3 regions of the Variovorax robiniae genome follow, and region 3 is predicted to be linked to each of the others. Evidence: predicted binding sites of a transcription regulator. Region 3 holds the regulator's gene; each other region holds the start of a gene.
The links. The regulator sigma-54, encoded in region 3, starts transcription at its own class of promoters, with help from an activator protein. The targets are predictions, from matches to a motif close to TGGCANGNAANCTGCTTT.
Positions count from the first base shown of each region.

Region 1: WKW79_RS09695 (ammonium transporter) is a predicted target of sigma-54. The motif match lies at 2,497-2,514, and genes of this name have one in related genera.
Region 2: nirB (nitrite reductase large subunit NirB) is a predicted target of sigma-54. The motif match lies at 2,206-2,223, and genes of this name have one in related genera.

Region 1 is NZ_JBBKZS010000003.1:327,470-331,630, reverse strand. Features, by position in the region: gene WKW79_RS09700 (AraC family transcriptional regulator) at 98-1,132, shown strand; gene WKW79_RS09695 (ammonium transporter) at 1,224-2,426, opposite strand; gene WKW79_RS09690 (hypothetical protein) at 2,687-2,857, shown strand; gene WKW79_RS09685 (aldo/keto reductase) at 2,868-3,887, opposite strand; gene WKW79_RS09680 (GMC family oxidoreductase) at 3,884-4,161, opposite strand, start outside.
Region 2 is NZ_JBBKZS010000029.1:12,474-16,634, reverse strand. Features, by position in the region: gene nirB (nitrite reductase large subunit NirB) at 1-1,983, opposite strand, end outside; gene WKW79_RS33115 (LysR family transcriptional regulator) at 2,412-3,311, shown strand; gene WKW79_RS33110 (N-acetylmuramoyl-L-alanine amidase) at 3,471-4,031, shown strand.
Region 3 is NZ_JBBKZS010000012.1:9,800-13,960, reverse strand. Features, by position in the region: gene lptA (lipopolysaccharide transport periplasmic protein LptA) at 1-375, shown strand, start outside; gene lptB (LPS export ABC transporter ATP-binding protein) at 375-1,214, shown strand; gene rpoN (RNA polymerase factor sigma-54) at 1,225-2,811, shown strand; gene WKW79_RS23915 (TolC family protein) at 3,210-4,161, shown strand, end outside.

The DNA.
Region 1 (4,161 bases), on a different contig from region 3:
GTTTCTGACAGCACATCGCGCGACGAACGAAAAACGAAGACGCGGTTGCGCGCCGCTGGCGTCGCGTTCAAGATGCTCACCGGATTGCCAGCCCAGCATGATCCCGTCGCGCAAGTCTGTTCCAACCCGCTACTTCTCGCCGCTCCTGGGCATGCTTGCCGCCCAGGGCGTGGACACGGCTGGACTGCTCGCTCTTGCGAAGATCGACGCCGGGCGCATGGAGCGCAGCGACGGAATGCTTTCTCCACCCGAAGTGGAGGCGCTGGTCATCGCTACCAACCGCCTGACGGGCCGCACCGACCTCGCATTCGAAACCGCGCGAAGCATCAAGCTGAACTCCCACGACATGCTGGGCTATGCCTTGCTCAGTTGCCGTGACCTCGACCAGATGTTGCGATTGGCGAGTCGCTACTACCACCTCATCAATGAGTTGTTCGCGATGCAGTACACGCGCAAGGCAGGCGCCGGGCAGGTTGTCTTCACACCGGTTGTCGCTATGCCGGTGCAGGCCATGCGCTTCGTGATGGAACTTATAGCGGTGTCCGTGCACAACCAGCTCGAGATGGTTCTTGGTGCAGGCGTGCCCTACGAGGCTTGCATGGGGATGCCCGCGCCGGCACACCACGCACGCTACACCACGTTGATACCCGCACGCTTTCGCTTCGACGACAGCGCACTGCCCGGCATCGCGATGGCGTTCGATGCCGCACTGCTCGACCGCCCGCTTCCCATGGCAGAGCCCAAGGTCGTCGAGCAGATCGAGGAGCGGCTGCAGTCGCTGCAGCGGCGACCGGTGCCCGACCGCGGATGGGGCGACTATGTCGTCATGCTTTTGCGCGAAGCCCAGGGCCAGCAGGTCACGCTGGAGGACATCGCCCAGCGCATGAACATCTCTGCACGCACAGTCGACCGCAACCTGAAGAAGGAGCACCTGAACTTCAGGGACCTTTCCCAACAGGTGCGCCTCGAGCGGGCGCGCGAGTTGCTGCTGCAGCGCGGCGCCACCGTCTCACGGGTCGCGGAACAGCTGGGGTTCAGCGATGCCGCCAACTTCAGCCGTGCCTTTCGGCGTCAGATGGGCGTCTCGCCCGGCGCGTTCCAGCAGCAGGCGTTGTCTGCCCGCAATGCGTAGCCGCTTCATGCTTTGGCGACACCGTGCAAACCAGGTGTTGCAGCACTGAGCGGATGGCGTTGGCTGCAACGTGGCAGCCACCGCGCCGGCATCACCAGTTGACTTCGCGCTCCGGCGTGGCGCTGATGTGGTGGATCGACAGGTCGGCGCCGTCGTACTCCTCTTCCTGCGTCAGCCGCAGACCCATCGTGCGTTTCAGCGCGCCGTAGACCACCACACCGGCAACGGATGCCCAGGCGACCCCGATCGCCACACCGATCAGTTGCGCAATGAAGCTGACGCCGCCGATCCCGCCCAACGCCTGCTGGCCGAAGATGCCGGCCGCGATGCCGCCCCAGGTGCCGCACAGCCCGTGCAGGGGCCAGACGCCCAGCACGTCGTCGACCTTCCACTTGTTCTGCGTCAGCGTGAACATGTAGACGAAGATCGCGCCCGCCACGCCACCGACCACGAGGGCACCGATCGGGTGCATCAGGTCAGAGCCCGCGCACACGGCGACCAACCCGGCCAGCGGGCCGTTGTAGACGAAGCCCGGATCGTTCTTGCCCATGGCCAGCGCCACCAGCGTGCCGCCCACCATCGCCATCAGCGAATTGACCGCCACCAAGCCGGAGATCTTGTCGATGCTCTGCGCGCTCATGACGTTGAAGCCGAACCAGCCCACGCACAGCACCCACGCGCCCAGTGCCAGGAAGGGAATGTTCGATGGCGGATGCGCGCTGAGCGACCCGTCGCCTCGGTAGCGGTTGCGGCGCGCGCCCAGCAGCAGCACCGCCGGCAGCGCCAGCCAGCCGCCCACCGCATGCACGACCACGGAGCCTGCGAAATCGTGGAACGCATGCCCGGTCACCGATTCGATCCAGCCCTGGATGCCGAAGGCCTTGTTCCAGGCGATGCCTTCGTACAAGGGGTACACCAGCCCGACGATGACCGCCGTCGCGATGAGTTGCGGCCAGAACTTCGCGCGTTCCGCGATGCCACCCGAAATGATCGCGGGAATGGCGGCGGCAAAGGTCAGCAGGAAGAAGAACTTCACCAGCTCATAGCCGTTTTGCTGCGCCAGCGACTCGGCGCCGACGAAGAAGTGCGCGCCGTAGGCGACGCCGTAGCCGACCAGGAAGTAGACCACCGTCGACACCGAGAAATCGACCAGGATCTTGACCAGTGCATTCACCTGGTTCTTCTTGCGGACCGTGCCGAGTTCCAGGAAGGCGAAGCCCGCGTGCATCGCCAGGACCATGATCGCGCCGAGAAGAATGAACAGCGCATCCGCGCCCCGATGTAGTGCATCCATGAAAGTTTGGTACCGATACTGCTTGAGAGTGGTGCGTTGCCAGCCCTTCGCCGGCGCATGGATCGCGATGCAAGCAATATTGGTGCCCAATTGGCTTCTTCATGGTGCGGCAGCTACAGTTTGGTGCGCACCGCGTGGGACGATGGCTCCGCCCGGCCGCGGAGAGCAACCGGGTCGCAAGGCACCTGGCATCTCTCGCGTCCGTGCGGCGAAATTCCCGCGGCCGTATGATTCGCCCCCCGCACCCTCCGGAGGCACCCATGCCCGACGACAACGCGAAGTTCGACAAGGAAGCCATCTCCCTGATCGAGTCTCTCAAGGGCCGGCGCAAGCCTGCCAAGCGAGCGCCGCGGACGGGGTCGACGGCCAAGGGCGAGAAGTCGCCCGCCAAGGCGCCGGTGGTCGTTCGGCGGGCTGCCGGTCGCTTCTAGTCGCTGCGCTTCAGGCGGAAGGCACCGGCGCGTCTTCGCGCAGCAGGCCCTTGCGCTTCAGGTCGCCCCAGAGCTCGGGCGGAATCGGATGGGCGAACCAGCGCAGGTTCTGTTCCAGTTGCTCGACGGTGCGCGTGCCGGCGATGAAGGATGGGATGGCGGGATGCGCGACCACGAACTGCAATGCCACGGCCGGCAACGGCACCTGGTACTGCGCGCATACGGCTTCGATGTCGGCCACGCGCTTCATGATCGCGGCTGGCGCCGGCGCGTAGTTGTACTTGGCACCCGGCTTCGCGCCGGTTGCCAGGATGCCGGAATTGAAGCCTCCGCCGACGACCACGGCCGCGCCGCGCTGCTCGCACAGCGGCAGGAATTCATCGAGCGCATCCTGTTCGAGCAAGGTGTAGCGGCCCGCCAGCAGGAAGCAGTCGAAGTCGCGCTGGCGCAGCGCTTCATGACAGACCTCCCATTCGTTGACGCCCACGCCGATGGCCTTGACGACGCCTTCGGAACGGAGCTTCTCCAATGCCTTCCAGCAGCCATCCATCGCCTGCTTGAACACCGCGGGCTGGTCCGTGCCGCGCGTGAAGACATCGATGTCGTGGATGAAGCAGATGTCCATGCGCTCCAGGCCGAGGCGCTGAAGCGAGTCCTCGAAGGAGCGCATCGTGCCGCCGTAGCTGTAGTCGAAGTGCATCGTGAACGGCGCGGCGTCGACCCAGGGCGCGAACTTGATGTCCGAGCGGCGGGCGGGCTTGAGCACCCGGCCGACCTTGGACGACAGCACGAAGTCGTCACGGTTCTTCCACCGCAGGCTCTGCCCGGTGCGCAGTTCCGAGAGGCCGTGGCCGTACATGGGCGCGGTGTCGAAGTAGCGAACGCCCGCGTCCCAGGCCGCGTTGAACATCGCATCCGACTCGACCTCTGGCACGGCGCGGAAGATGTTGCCGACAGGTGCCGTGCCAAAGCCGAAGGCCGTGACATCGAGGTCGACCCGGCCCAGCTTGCGCCTTTGCGTGGGGTTCAATTCGTCGTCTCCATGGCTTGTGAGCGCGAGGCCGCCGAGGCGCCGTTCGCGCGCGCTTCGGCCATCCAGGGCTGGGCTGCCCGCCGAGGCGCCTTGCCACCACCACGAATCAACTCCGCCGCCTTCTCGCCGATCACGATCGACGGCGCATTGGTGTTGGAGCTGACCAGCCGCGGCATCACCGAGCTGTCGCAGATGCGCAGCCCCTCGATGCCCCGCACGCGCAGTTCCGGGTCCACCACGGAATTCACATCGCCGCCCATGCGGCAGGTTC
Region 2 (4,161 bases), on a different contig from region 3:
GTAGCGGTTCTCCAGTTCGATGGCCATGCCCATGCTGTCGTCGACGCCGTAGCGGCACCAGGTCGAGCCGACGCAGCTCTTCACCGTGCGCAGCGACTTGCCGTATGCATGGCCTGATTCAAAGCCCGCAGCAATCAATTCTTCCCAGATCGCAGGCAACTGCTCGACACGCGCACCGAACAGGTCCACGCGCTGGCCGCCGGTGATCTTGGTGTAGAGGCCGTACTTCTTCGCGACCTGCCCCACGGCGATCAGCCCATCGGCCGAGACCTCGCCGCCCGGCATGCGCGGCACCACGGAGTACGAGCCGTCCTTCTGGATGTTGCCGAGGAAGTAGTCGTTGCTGTCCTGAAGACTGACCAGGTCCTTCTTGAGCACGAAGTCGTTCCAGCAGGAGGCGAAGATGCTCGCGGCGGTCGGCTTGCAGATGTCGCAGCCCAGGCCCTTGCCGTGTTTGGCGAGCAGGTCGCCGAAGGTCTTGATCTCGCCCACACGGACCAGGTGGAACAGCTCCTGGCGCGAATACGGGAAGTGCTCGCACAAATGGTTGTTGACCGCCATGCCGCGCTTGCTCATTTCCATCTTCATGACTTGCGTGACCAGCGGCACGCAGCCCCCGCACGATGCACCGGCCTTGGTGCAGGCCTTGAGGTCGGCCACGGTGCAGGCGCCCTCGCCGACCGCTGCGCAGAGCTGCCCCTTGCTCACGTTGTTGCACGAGCAGATCTGCGCCGTGTCGGGCAGCGCTTCCACACCGATGCCCGGGCGCGCCTTGCCGTCGCTCGAAGGCAGGATCAGGAACTCCGGGTCCTCCGGCAGTGCAATGCCGTTGAGCGCCAGTTGCAGCAGGTTGCCATACTCGCTGGCATCGCCCACCAGCACGGCACCCAACAGTTGCTTGCCGTCCTCGCTCACGACGATCTTCTTGTAGATCTGCTTGTGCTCGTTGACGTACTGGTAGGCGCGCGACTTGGGCGTCTTGCCGTGCGCGTCACCGATGCTGGCCACGTCCACGCCCATCAGCTTGAGCTTGGTGCTCATGTCGGCGCCGGTGAAGGCGGCTTCATCCTGACCGGCGATGTGCTTCGCGGCAACGCGTGCCATGTCGTAGCCCGGTGCGACGAGGCCGAAAGTCTGGTCGTTCCAAGCCGCGCATTCGCCGATGGCGTAGATGTTGCGGTCGCTGGTGCGGCAGTGCGAATCCACCGCGATGCCGCCGCGCGCACCCACTGCCAGCAGGCTCTGGCGTGCCAGTTCGTCGCGCGGACGGATGCCGGCGGAGAACACGATCATGTCGGTCTCCAGGTGCGTGCCATCGGCGAACACCATGCGGTGCCGGGCCGTCGCGCCGTCGACGATCTCCACCGTGTTGCGGCCGGTGTGCACATGCAGGCCCAGCGCCTCGATGCTGTTGCGCAGCGCACGCCCGCCGCCTTCATCGACCTGCACGGCCATGAGGCGCGGCGCGAACTCCACCACATGCGTTTCCAGGCCCATGTCGCGCAGGGCCTTGGCGCACTCCAGGCCCAGCAGGCCGCCGCCCACGACCACGCCGGTCTTCGAGCGGGCGCCGCAGGCCTTCATCGCTTCCAGGTCCTCGATGGTGCGGTAGACGAAACAGTTGGCACGGTCGCGCCCCGGCACCGGCGGCACGAAGGGCGAGGAGCCCGTGGCCAGCACCAGCTTGTCGTAGTGCACCACTTCGCCGTCGGCGGTGGTGATGGTGTTGTTGCGGCGCTCGATGGCCACGGCCTTCGCGGCCAGGCGCAAAGTGAACCCGCTGCGCTCGAAGAAACCGGGCTCGACCAGCGAAAGGTCTTCCGCCGTCTTGCCCGAGAAGAACTCGGACAGGTGCACCCGGTCGTAGGCCGGACGGGGCTCTTCGCAGAGCACCGTGACCTCGGCCTGCGCGATGCCCAACTCGTGAAGCTGCTCCAGAAACTTGTGGCCCACCATGCCGTGGCCAATCACTGCGATTTTCATGTCGGATCCTGCACACACAACCGAAACCGTGAGGGTGCGGACCACCGGACGTCGCTGTCTGATACGACAGCGGGCAGTGGGCCCCCGCATGGAACGGATGCGAATCGGGTTGGAACAGACGGACTGCCAGCGTCATTGCTGTCGGTCCGCCTCGAATCCCGCCGTCATTAGCGGAGGCACTTGGCCTGCGGCAACGGTGCCGTGCAGGTCAGTGCAATGGTGTGAGCAACATCCGTGCCGGCTTCCAACAACCCGGAAAGCCGCGAATCCCGGCCGTTCAGGGCGCGACGTGCGCCCATCTGGTGCGCCGCAGCATTGCGAACGCACCGAACTGGGACGAGATGGGCGGGGCCGCATGTGCGGCTCTTCCGAGCACTGCCTTAAAGTGAAGTCTCCGACCACAGCCACCAAAGCCTGGAGCAGCAACCTTGGACCTCCGCGATCTCCAGTACTTCGAAGTCATCGCCGAACTCGAGCACATGGGGCGCGCGGCCGAACGCCTGCATCGCACGCAGCCGGCCTTGACGAGTTGCGTGCGCCGGCTGGAAGACGCCTGCGGTGCCGCCCTCTTCGAGAAGACCGGTCGCGGCATCCGTCTCACCGCCGCCGGCAAGGCGCTGCTCAAGTGGGCGCAGCGCACGCGCTTCGACGTGGAGAGCGCACGCCGCGAGATCGGCGACATCGGGCGCGGCCTCACTGGCAACATCAAGGTCGGCATCGTGCCGACCGCCGCGCAGTTCCTGCTGCCGCCCGCCGCGCGCGACCTGATGCGCGAGGCGCCCGGCGTCACCCTGCGCACCACGGTCGCGCTGGTCGACGTACTGAAACCGCTGCTGCGTGCGGGCGACATCGACCTGATGGTCGGCACCGAAGGCCCGACCGAATCGGGCTTTGCCTCGCAGTACCTGGCAGAAGACGTGATCGTGGTCGCCGCGAACGACAAGCACCCCATCTTCGACAAGCCCAAGCCCGGCCTCAAGGATCTCGTCGACTATCGCTGGGTGCTGCAACCACCCGGCGCGCCGACACGCGACTGGCTCGACCAGACCTTCGACCGCAACCGCATCACGCGCCCCGTGGTGCAGGTCGAAAGCACGATGCTGCTGATGCTGCCGACGCTGATCGGCGAGACCGGCCTGTTGAGCTTCATCTCGCGCCTGCACCTGCAGGCCGGCCGCTCCGGCGCAGCGCTGCGTGAAGTGAAGCTGCCCGCCACGACGATGCGCCGTCGCATGGTCGTGACCTATCGAGACAGCGGCTACATCTCGCCCGCCGCGCAACGGCTGATCGATCTGCTGGCGAAATACGCAGAGGGACCGCGGGCCTAGGAACGACGGGGGCGAAAGCATCGTCAGGCCGCTCGCGATGTCCGAAATTTGCATCCTCAATTCTTGTGAGCAACAGCGCTTGCGGAGGCTTGCCGCAGTGCATCGAAGCGTCGATGATTTGCAATGCAGGGTGGGCGTTCGCAAACCTGGGAGACCTCCATGGCCTGGAAGGAAATTGTTGGGTCGGCCTTCGACGCCGATGCGTTCGACGCTTACTGTCACGGGCTGAGTTGGACAGCGTGGCGGCCGTCGTTCATCACTGTCCACAACACCGCGGCGCCCTCCCTTGCGCAGCGACCCAATGGGTTCACCAAGACCCACATCCAGAACCTCGTCACCTTCTATCGCGACAAGCAGGGATGGAGTGCCGGTCCGCACCTGTTCATCGATGACCGGCAGATATGGGTGTTCACGCCCTTGACCGTCTCTGGCGTGCACTCGCCCAGCTGGAACAAGACGGCCTTGGGGATCGAGATGCTTGGAGACTATGACAAGGACGCCTTCGATTCGGGCAGGGGCTTGCTGGTCCGCCAGAACACCGTGGCCGCCATGGCGACGCTCTGCGCCATCCTGGGCATGGACCCCTTGACGATGAAGCTTCACCGGGAAGACCCCAAAACGACGCATGCCTGCCCGGGAACCCATGTCAAGAAGCTGGAGCTCATCCAGGACGTCCAGGATCTCCTTGTCCAGCGGCACGCTGGTGAACACCTCGTGTAGATCTGGGGATGCAATACCCCAAGCCGCATCTATCAATCTTCAAAAACTATCGATTGGACTGAATAGACCGCTCGTCGAATACTTGGCTCCATCAAACGCACCGCCCGCAATCACGCGGGACGGGCGCAAC
Region 3 (4,161 bases):
GGCGGCGACGAGTGGATCGAGGGCGAATCCGACCGCATCGAGTACGACAGCCGCGCCGACAACGTCAAGTTCATCGGCCATGCCGTGATGCGGCGCCTGATCGGCAGCAAGGTCAACGACGAAAGCAGCGGCCCGCTGATCGTCTACGACCAGAGCAACGACACCTTCACAGTCAACGGCTCCACCGTGCCGCCGGACGCTGCCGTGTCGACCGGCACGCAAGGTGCGCGGGTGCGTGCGGTGCTCACGCCGCGTCCGCCGGCCAACGCAGTGCCGGGCAGCCCCAGGGCCGGCTCCGCGCCTCCGCCGCCCGCGCCGGCCCCTGGCGCCGGCCTGCGCTCCACCACCACGCTCGGTGGGGAAGCGCGTCCGTGATGCGCAACGACAACGCCTTGATCGACACCGGCGGCGAGCCTTTGCTCGGGTCCGGTGGCGGCGCCGTCGCGGGTATCGCCGGGAACGGCAGCCGCCTGGAAGCGCGCGGCCTGCAGAAGTCCTACGGCAGCCGCATGGTGGTCAAGGACGTGTCGCTGGGCGTGCAGAAGGGCGAAGTGGTCGGCCTGCTCGGTCCCAACGGCGCCGGTAAGACCACGTCCTTCTACATGATCGTGGGCCTGGTCCGGGCCGATGCCGGCGACATCACCATCGACGGCGAGCCGATCGCGCACATGCCGATCCACCGCCGCGCGCGCATGGGGCTGAGCTACCTGCCGCAGGAGGCCTCGATCTTCCGCAAGCTGACGGTCGAGCAGAACGTGCGCGCCGTGCTGGAGCTGCAATTCGAGACCAATGCCAAGGGCAAGCGCGTGCCGCTGACCGAAGGCCGGATCGCGCAGCGCCTCACCGAATTGCTGACCGACCTGCGCGTCGAACATCTGCGTGATTCCCCGGCACTGTCACTGTCGGGCGGAGAACGCAGGCGCGTGGAAATCGCGCGGGCGCTGGCCACCCAGCCGCGCTTCATCCTGCTGGACGAGCCCTTCGCGGGGATCGACCCGATCGCCGTGATCGAGATCCAGCGGATCATCAGCTTCCTGAAGGGGCGCGGCATCGGCGTGCTCATCACGGACCACAACGTGCGGGAGACGCTGGGCATCTGCGATCACGCTTTCATCATCAGCGACGGGCAAGTGCTGGCACAAGGCACGCCTTCGGAGATCGTCGACAACGCGGAGGTACGCAGGGTGTATCTCGGCGAGCATTTCAGAATGTAGGGGCCTCGGCATGAAGCAAGGCCTGTCGCTGCGCGTATCGCAGCACCTGGCACTGACGCCCCAATTGCAGCAGTCGATCCGGCTGTTGCAGCTGTCGACGCTGGAACTGAGCCAGGAAGTCGAGCAGATGCTCGACGACAACCCGTTCCTGGAACGTACCGCGGAAGAGGCCGTGCGCGAGGAGTTCGGCCTCGAGGCTGCGGACACGCCGCCGCCGCGGGACGACGACTTCGCGACCGTGCCAGCCGCCAACGGCGCCGACGGCCCCGCCACGAGCGCCGCTTCGAACGATGCGGATGCCGCCACCGCCGATGCGACCGCCGACGGCGTCTCCGACGGCGAGCCCGACTGGGGCGGCGACGGCACCGTCGACATGGTGCCCGACGACAGCGAATGGGGCGGCGACGCCCCCGCGCGTGCCAACAACCTGAACGGCGACGAGCGCGCCGACGCCACCGAACTGGCGCGCAGCCAGGAGTCGCTGCAGGCCTTCCTGCACCGCCAGGCCCTGGGCCTGCGCCTCGACGATACCGACCGCGCCGCGCTGAGCTTCCTGATCGAGTCGCTCAACGACGACGGCTACCTGGAGGACTCGCTGCCTGCGCTGGCCTCGGGCCTGGCCGGCAGCGACAACGACGAGTTCGATGAACTTGTGCACCGCTTCCAGATGGCGCTGGGCCTGCTGCAGAGCCTGGAGCCGGTCGGCGTGGGTGCGCGCGACCTCGGCGAATGCCTGGCGATCCAGCTGCGCGCGCTGGCCGATGAGGATGAATCCGAGGACGAGGAGCAGGTGCGCAAGGTCGCCATCGCGATCTGCAAGCTGCCGATGGACCTGCTGGCCCGCCGCGACTTCAAGCGCCTGGCCACGCTGACCAAGAGCAACGAAGAACTGGTGCGCGGCGCGATGCAGCTCATCGCGCGGCTGGAGCCCAAGCCGGGCCGGCGCTTTGTCGACGTCGAGCGCAACGTGGTCGTGCCGGACGTGATCGTCTCCCGCACCGGCCGCGGCGCCTCGCTCAAGTTCCGCGTGATGCTCAACCCGGACGTGATGCCGCGCCTGCGCGTGCACGACATCTACGCCGGCGCGCTGAAGGCGCACAAGGGCGAGGGCAGCCAGGCGCTGTCGCAGCGGCTGCAGGAGGCGCGCTGGTTCATCAAGAACATCCAGCAGCGATTCGACACGATCCTGCGCGTATCCAACGCCATCGTCGAGCGGCAGAAGAACTTCTTCGTGCATGGCGAACTGGCCATGCGGCCGCTGGTGCTGCGCGAGATCGCCGACGAGCTGGGCCTGCATGAATCGACCATCAGCCGCGTGACGACCGCCAAGTACATGGCGACGCCCTACGGCACGGTGGAGCTCAAGTACTTCTTCGGCTCTGCGCTGGGCACGGAGACGGGCGGCAATGCGTCGAGCACGGCGGTGCGGGCGCTGATCAAGCAGTTCGTGACCAGCGAGAACATCAAGAAGCCGCTGTCGGACAGCCAGATCTCGGACATGCTCAAGGAGCAGGGGATCGAGTGCGCGCGCCGGACGGTGGCGAAGTACCGCGAGGCGCTGCGGATCGCGCCGGCGAATTTGCGCAAGGCGCTGTAGCGCTGCGTTCGTTCCGGGAAGCACGGCCCCCGCTCGGGCGCAGCCGCTGCACGATGGTTGCACGATCAGGGCGCGTGCCGCCTGCGCAATGGCCGTCCGCCGCGGCCGATCAAGACCCGACCGGCACCTGACCCGCATCCGCCCCCTCGTGTTCGCGCATGGGCGGATTGGCCTCGCATTTCCGCGATTTCCGGCATCTGGACAGCGTGGTGAGGCTGGTGAGTGAAGTAATCCACACTCCCGGTGAGTTAATGCTTCGATCAGCGCCGCCAGCGCCCCAGACTGTCAATCAATTGCAAAACTTAAGGTTACAATAAGTAACCATCTTTACAGCATTAGCCACGGTTTTCACCAGTCGGTTCTTGATTTCCTGAAGTTCGCCTTTTCGACCGACCCGTATGAATTTTCGTGCTGCGATTGCTGTAGTTTCTTGCCTGCTCGGAAGCTTCCTGCCGATCGAAACTGTTCGTGCGCAGGCCCTGGAAGTGCTGGTGCGAAGCGCACTCGATTCCAACCCCAAGGTCCTGGCGGCACGCTCCACGGCCCGCGCCTCGAATTTCGAGGTAACCCAGGCGCAGGCGGCCTGGTCTCCACGGGTGGACCTCGTTGCCGATCCGGGCCGTAGCACTGGGGTGACGGGTTCGGGCTCGGTCCAGTCCGGTGACATCGGCCTTCGAGGAAGCCAGCTGCTGTACGACGGCGGCAAGTCCGATGCCGAGATCGACCGGCAGAAAGCCCGGCTGACCGCATCAGAGCAGCGCGTCATCGTCAGCGCCGAGCAGATCGGCGGCCAGATCGCCGACCTCTATCTGGAGGCACTGAAGCAATCCAAGCTCGCCAGCGTCGCCGCGGACAACGTCGCCGCCCACCAGGACCTGGTCAAGCGAGTGGAGGATATCGTCGCGGTCGACCGCGGTCGTGGCTCCGAATTGACCCAGACCCAGGCCCGCCTGGAGCAGGCAAGGATCAGCTTCCAACAGCGGCAATCTGCCTCGGTGGAGGCAAGCGCCCAGGTGGCCAACCTGGTGAGTCGGCCTGCTGTGCAGATATTGCCGGTGCGCGATGCGGCAGCGGTTGCGCCGCAGTCCGAAGCGGTTGCCGGGGTGTTGCTCAAGTCCCATCCGGCCATCCTGGCCGCCGATGCAGATGCCGCAGCCGCGTCGCAAGCTGCCAAGATCGCCGCCGCCTGGAACATGCCCCGTGTCGATCTGCAGACCAGCTTGCAGCGAGGCACCTCGTACCAGTCCGGAGGAAGCTCCAGCCCTGTCGTCGACGTGCGGCTGGCTGCCAGATGGACCGGCTACGACGGTGGTGGTTCGCAGGCGGCTGCATCGGCTGCCGCCGAACAGG